Regions from separate parts of the Rhizobium sp. WYCCWR 11152 genome, predicted to be linked through region 2. Evidence: predicted binding sites of a transcription regulator. Region 2 holds the regulator's gene; each other region holds the start of a gene.
What was found. Region 2 encodes PhoB, which activates phosphate uptake and scavenging genes when phosphate is short. Its sites were predicted from a motif close to TGTCATNNANCTGTCAT; they were not measured.
Positions count from the first base shown of each region.

Region 1: a site for PhoB is predicted at 996-1,012, ahead of G9X67_RS32965 (DUF465 domain-containing protein). Genes of this name have one in related genera too.
Region 3: a site for PhoB is predicted at 1,133-1,149, ahead of G9X67_RS29035 (DUF1868 domain-containing protein). Genes of this name have one in related genera too.

Region 1 is NZ_JABFCP010000027.1:143,430-145,689, forward strand. It holds gene G9X67_RS32955 (sulfite exporter TauE/SafE family protein) at 1-154, shown strand, start outside; gene G9X67_RS32960 (metalloregulator ArsR/SmtB family transcription factor) at 250-510, shown strand; gene G9X67_RS32965 (DUF465 domain-containing protein) at 717-890, opposite strand; gene G9X67_RS32970 (YdcH family protein) at 1,119-1,322, shown strand; gene purE (5-(carboxyamino)imidazole ribonucleotide mutase) at 1,341-1,835, shown strand; gene G9X67_RS32980 (5-(carboxyamino)imidazole ribonucleotide synthase) at 1,832-2,260, shown strand, end outside.
Region 2 is NZ_JABFCP010000011.1:275,670-277,929, forward strand. It holds gene G9X67_RS22875 (GcrA family cell cycle regulator) at 1-411, shown strand, start outside; gene phoB (phosphate regulon transcriptional regulator PhoB) at 659-1,342, opposite strand; gene phoU (phosphate signaling complex protein PhoU) at 1,475-2,188, opposite strand; gene pstB (phosphate ABC transporter ATP-binding protein PstB) at 2,233-2,260, opposite strand, start outside.
Region 3 is NZ_JABFCP010000020.1:331,544-333,803, forward strand. It holds gene G9X67_RS29030 (glutathione S-transferase family protein) at 1-346, opposite strand, end outside; gene G9X67_RS29035 (DUF1868 domain-containing protein) at 360-1,082, opposite strand; gene mtgA (monofunctional biosynthetic peptidoglycan transglycosylase) at 1,229-1,966, opposite strand; gene G9X67_RS29045 (polyprenyl synthetase family protein) at 2,102-2,260, shown strand, end outside.

The DNA.
Region 1 (2,260 bases), on a different contig from region 2:
GACCTCCGCAACGCTTCTGCCCTTTGCTCCGCTCGCCACCATTGCCGGCGCCTGGTGCGTGCGCCGCATGAGGCCACAGATCTTCTATCCCTTCATCTATACAATGGCGCTGATCGCCGCCTTCCTGATCGTGCACGAGGGCCTTGGCTGGTAAGAGGCCTACAGCGCCGCTGCACTTCGCATTGCTGCAATTCGCTGCAATGCACAATTTCCTTGCTGGCGCGGCCGGTTTGACGTAGCGTTGCTGCCATGTCGAACACCGACCCTTTCTCTGCGATTGCCGATCCGAACCGGCGGTTTCTGCTGGAGGAATTGCGTCGCGCGCCACGGACGGTCAATGAGCTCGCCGAAGGCCTGCCGATCAGCCGTCCAGCTGTTTCACAGCACCTGAAGGCGCTTCTCGACAGCAATCTCGTTTCCGTGACCTCGGAAGGCACCAAACGCATCTACACGGTCAATAACCGCGGCTTCGACAAGCTCAATTTGTGGCTGGATCAGTTCTGGGCCTGATGCAAGTTCCCATAAGATCTGGGGATACGATGCGAATCATAAGAACGCGATGTGGGACGTGACAGACCCAAAAGCGCCAGCCACGATGCCGGATGCATCGGACTGGCGCAAATATGGTGTCAAATCACCGGTTCTTGCAAATTTTTGGCGGAATGGATGGATTTACCTTGTTGCGCAAGATGATCGCCCGGCGACCCTTGGGAAGATTAGTGGACGGATGACTTAAGACGCTGAATCTCGTCCTTGATGCGCAACTTGCGGCGCTTGCATTCGGCAAGCTCCGTATCCGAAATAGAGGGAGATGTTCTGAGCGCGTGCAACTCCTCCTCGAGAGCGACATGCTTTTTCTGGAGTGACTCAAGATGAGCTTGAACAGTCATATGACCCTTCCTTCCTCTTACCCTCCCCGGCCAACATCGTCGGGGATCAAGGTGTCAACGGGCGGGACTGTGACATATTTTTGAAGGCTTGTCGAAGGCCAAAAGATGAAGACTGGATGGCAATTTCATGATCAAGACTAACTAGCCGTTACCTGTATTTGATGATAGGAGCTTGCGGAAATCATCGCCAGATCGGACAAGGTCCAAGGACGATAACGGGGAATGCATATGGCCGATCAGGAACAGGCGGAAATCAGGCTCATAGTGGCGCGCCTGCGCCAGGAGCACGAAGATTTCGACGCCGCGATCAACGCCATGATCCAGACCGGATGCGACGCTCTGCGGATCCAGCGCATGAAAAAGAAGAAGCTCGTTATCAAGGACAGGCTCTCCAAGCTGGAAGATCAGATCATCCCTGACATCATCGCCTGAGAGGGAATAACAGCAACGATGACAGACAGACCACCCGTCGCCATCATCATGGGCAGCCAGTCCGACTGGGAGACCATGAAAAACGCCGCCGACACGCTGGAGGCGCTGGAAATTCCCTATGACGCGCGCATCATTTCGGCCCACCGCACAGTCGACCGGCTGGTCAATTTCGCCAAGGGCGCACGCGCGGAGGGCTTCAAGGTCATCATCGCCGGCGCCGGCGGCGCCGCCCACCTGCCGGGAATGACCGCCGCGATGACGCCGCTGCCGGTCTTCGGCGTGCCGGTCCAGTCGAAAGCCCTGTCCGGCCAGGACAGCCTCCTTTCCATCGTGCAGATGCCGGCCGGTATCCCTGTCGGTACGCTCGCCATCGGCAAGGCCGGCGCAGTCAACGCTGCCCTTCTCGCCGCCGCCGTGCTAGCCCTTTCCGACGAAGAAATCGCCGACCGGCTCGACGAATGGCGCGAGCGCCAGAGTGCTGCCGTCGCCGAATACCCGATGGACGATCTATGACGGCACGAACGATCGGCATTATCGGCGGCGGCCAGCTCGGCCGCATGCTGGCCATTGCCGCCGCCAGGTTGAATTTTCGCACGGTCATCCTCGAGCCGCAGGCGGACTGCCCGGCCGCCCAGCTCGCCAACCGGCAGATTACCGCCGCCTATGACGATCCCTCGGCACTGGCCGAACTCGCCGATATCTGCGACGTCGTCACCTACGAATTCGAGAACGTGCCCGTCGCAGCCGCCGAAACGCTGTCGGCGAGCGTGTCTGTCTATCCGCCGCCGAAGGCGCTGGAAGCCGCCCAGGACCGCCTCGTCGAAAAACGCTTTCTCAATGGCTGCGGCATATCAACTGCCCGCTTCCATGCGATCGACAGCCAGGCCGATCTCGAGGCGGCACTGAAGGATTTCGGCGGCCAGGGCGTGCTGAAGACC
Region 2 (2,260 bases):
CGGCTGTGCCTTCCCGGCCGTGCCAAGGCCGGCGGCACCAATACCGCGGCGCGAACGCCGAAGCGCAATACATCGGCGCCGCGCGCGCCGAACTTCGCCTCCCGGATCACGACCCGCACCGTCACCCGCCAGCAGGGCGCGACGATGCTGAAGGAAGAGATCGAGATCGAAACGATCGAGGAAATGGAATACGTGCCGCGAGGCAATGTGGTGGTGCCGATTTCGCGCCGCCTCGGCCTGACGGAACTAACCGAGCGCACCTGCAAATGGCCGGTCGGCGATCCGCTGAAGGACGACTTCCATTTCTGCGGCTGCGAGTCCCCCGACAATTCGCCCTATTGCGGCTATCACCAGAAGCTTGCCTACCAGCCGGTGAACGAACGCCGCAGGGCAGCAGCGCGGGCCAGTTGAGCGCGGGCAACCATCGTTAGAATGCAGAAAGCGGGCCGATTGGCCCGTTTTTTTATGCGCGGATGGAAGCTCAGGCTTCCCTCCGTTATGCTCGGCCTTGTGCCGAGCATCTGATCACCCCAATGACTTGAGGGTAAAACCTTTATTTTCAAATACTTAATTTAGCGAGCGCAGATCCTCGGCACAAGGCCGAGGATGACGTCGCGGGTTTTGCCAGGGCTTTGTCAGCAGGCTCAGATGGAAGCCCTCAGGCTTCCATCGAATAACCGGCGCCGCGGACGGTGCGGATGACGTCCTGCATGTTGGAGAAATTCAGCGCCTTGCGCAGGCGGCCGACATGGACGTCGACGGTGCGCTCGTCGACATAGATATCGTGGCCCCAGACGCCATCCAACAGCTGCGAGCGGGAGAAGACCCGGCCCGGCGACGACATCAGGAATTCCAGCAGGCGGAATTCGGTGGGGCCGAGGCGGACTTCGCGGGTCTTGCGATGGACGCGATGGGTCTCGCGGTCGAGCTCGATGTCACCGCATTTCAGCACCGTCGACAGCACCTCGGGGCGGGCGCGGCGCAGCATCGCCTTGACGCGGGCAACGAGCTCGGGGGTCGAGAAGGGCTTGACGACATAATCGTCGGCGCCCGTCGACAATCCACGGACACGCTCGCTCTCCTCGCCGCGCGCCGTCAGCATGATGATCGGCAGGCGCTCGGTTTCCGGCCGCATGCGCAGGCGCCGGCAGAGCTCGATGCCGGAAACGCCGGGCAGCATCCAATCGAGGATGAGAAGATCGGGCGTGCGCTCCTGGAGCCGCATTTCGGCTTCATCGCCACGAAGGATGGTATCGACCTCGAAGCCTTCCGCTTCGAGATTGTAGCGAAGAAGCACGCTGAGGGCTTCCTCGTCTTCAACAACTGCAACTCTCGGGATCATGCGTGTCGGTCTCCTCGCGCATGATCCTTAAACCAGGGTGATTTAAGCAGTGCATCCTGCGCAAATTCAAAAATTGGCTGCGACCTCTTTGCGCGCCCGGACGGGCGCGCACGCAATTGACTGTGCGGGCGGTTATTCGGTGACCGCGCCGACGGTGTTGGCGCTGTCATCCTTCGGACGATCACCTTCCGGCTGCGCGCCTGTCGCCATGTAAAAGATCGTCTCGGCGATGTTGGTGGCATGGTCGCCGATGCGCTCGATGTTCTTGGCGCAGAAGAGAAGATGCGTGCAGCTGGTGATGTTGCGCGGATCTTCCATCATGTAGGTCAGGAGTTCGCGGAACAGCGAGGTGTACATCGCGTCGATCTCGTTGTCGCGTTCACGGATCGCATTCGCCTTGTCGGCTGAACGATTGGTGTAGACATCGAGCACTTCCTTGAGCTGGACGAGCGCCAGCTCGGACAGATGCTCGAGGCCGCGGGCAAGCTTGCGGGGAACGCCGGTGCTTTGGACGGCGATGACGCGCTTGGCGGTGTTCTTGCCGAGGTCGCCGACGCGTTCGAGATCGGCGGCGATGCGGATCGAACCCATGATTTCACGCAGGTCCGAGGCCATCGGCTGACGGCGGGCGATCGTGACGATCGCCTTGTCGCCGATTTCGCGTTCGGCGTGATCGAGGATCACATCGTCCGAGATGACCTTCTGCGCCAGCGCCGTATCGCCGTTGACGAGGGCGCGCACGGATTCGCCGACCATCTGCTCGGCCAGGCCGCCCATTTCGGAAATCCGCCTGGACAGGAACTTCAGATCATCATCGTAGGCAGAAAAAATATGTGTCGATGCCATGGGGCTTTATCCTCGAATAACGGGAAGGCTTGGTGTCGCCAAAATCAACCGAAGCGACCCATGATGTAGTCC
Region 3 (2,260 bases), on a different contig from region 2:
TCGGGCAGGCACCGCGCAGCGCCCGGAAGCCCGAAAGCATTTCCATCGAAACCGAACGGGCGAGCGCCCGCTCGGCGCGATCCCTCGGCAGAAGGCCGGCGTCCGGATAAAGCTCGGCGACATATTCGATGATCGCCAGCGATTCCCAGATCTTCAATGCGCCGTGCTGCAGAAGTGGTACTCGCCCGGTCGGTGAGACCGCCTTGATATCGGGGTTGCCACCAGGATAGTCGAAGGGGATCAGGACTTCCTCGAAATCGACGCCGGCGCCCGTCAGCGCCATCCACGGCCGGAACGACCAGGAGGAATAGTTCTTGTTGGCGATGTAGAGCGTCGGTCTATCCATGGGCTTCTCCCGTTCAGGCTTCAAAATCGAAGATCAACAATTCGTGGAAATGGTTCATGTCCTCGAACAGGCAGAATGCCGGCGGGGTCAGCTCGAAAACAGGGGCCTTGCGGCGGACATCGTCGGCCACGTTGTCGAGCATTGCCTGCCATCGCGGCAAGGCTTCGTCCTCCAACCGTTCGATCGCATAGGCGAAGGTCATGTGGAACTTATAGTCCTCATGGTTCGGCTGGCGATAGCCCAGAAGCTCGGCCAGCGCATTGCGCCAGGCGCGCATGACCTTGCGGTCTCTCTCCGTCGCCCCGTCGACGAGCAGGCCCGACGGGCGAGCTTCGACGATGGCGACCTTGAAGGGATCGGCCATCGAGAAACCTTCGAGCCGGGCCGCCATCAGCGCTATCATGTCGTCGATCGGCGTATCGAGAGGCAGGTCGCCCGGCCAGCAATCCTGGCGGCGCCTGGTCTCGATGACACCTTCGAAAAGTGTCATGTGAATGCTTGATATCGGCGTGAAGAGGAACTGCGGGGCTTCGGGCATCGCCAGATATTTCTCACGCGCCTCGATCAGCACCGCCTGCGTTTGCGAACCCTTCTCGATATGGCAAACGATGGTGTTGCCGGCTTCCGGCAGAAAGCCGCCGACCTTGCGATAACGGCTGCCGAGATGGGCGGGCGGGGTTGGATTGTGCCTCTTCGAATAAAAGAGAAGCTCGGGCGAAAATGTCGTGATGGTCATGGGCGACTCGGGGGCTCTGGTTGGACTGCATTCGCCCATATGGCAGAACCAAGAATGTCAGATGACACTTGCCACGTCTCGAGCACGATACCGAAAAGTGTGAGCGGTTTTCGGACGACATCCTGTTCTAACGATAAGTTCTGATCTCAATCATAGATGCACCTGATGTAATCGCCCGAACCTTGTGCGCGTCTCTCGATTACGCCGGCGAGCCGGCGAAGACCTCGTCCGGGCTTGCCGGCATTGCGGTCGATCGGGTTCGGCAGCGAGACGGCAAGCAGCGATGCCTGGCGCCGCGTCAGCTTCGAGGCCGGCACCTTGAAATGATGCTGGGCCGCCGCCTCGATACCGTAAATGCCGGGACCCCATTCGGCGATATTGAGATAGATTTCCATCAGCCGCCGTTTCGACAGGACGAAATCCGTGCTCACCGCGAGCGGAAGTTCCAGCGCCTTGCGCACGAAGGAGCGGCCGTTCCAGAGGAAGAGGTTTTTCGCCGTCTGCATCGGGATGGTGCTGCCGCCACGTGTCGCCTGACCTTTCAGCGTATCCTCGACCAGCATGCGCATTTCCGCCCAGTCGACACCGCCGTGAAAGCAATATTGCCCGTCCTCCGACATCATCACCGACTGCACCACAACCGGGGCAATGTTATCAAGCGACACCCATTGCCTGTCATAACCCCGCAGCAGCACGAGATCGCGCAGCATCAGCGTCGAGACGGGATGAATGAAAGGCAGCAGATAGAAAAAGATCAGCGCATAGGGAAGAATCAGCAAGACGAGTACGGCAAGAACAATGCGTTTCAACACACGCCCGTCTCCGAACCATCGCCGACGAGCCGGCATGTCGACGCTGTCCTCTCTTTCCGGCGCTATATCCAATGTCCCCAGTCCGATTTCGCTCCTGTCGTTCTCATAACGCCTGTGCAGAGCTTATGCCAGAGTGTGCGGCGAATCTTGCTGCCGCCATCGACAATTCCGTTGCAAGCCCGGGGGCGCTCATGCCAAACAGCGCCCATGGACGCGAACCGGGACACTTTCGAGACGAGGCTGAAGAACAACGCCCGCGACATCGAGGCGCTGCTCGACGCATTGCTTTCACCGAGTGCCCTTTCCGATGAAATCGCCAGGCCCGAGACGCTGCGCGATGCCATGCATTATGCCGTGCTGAACGGC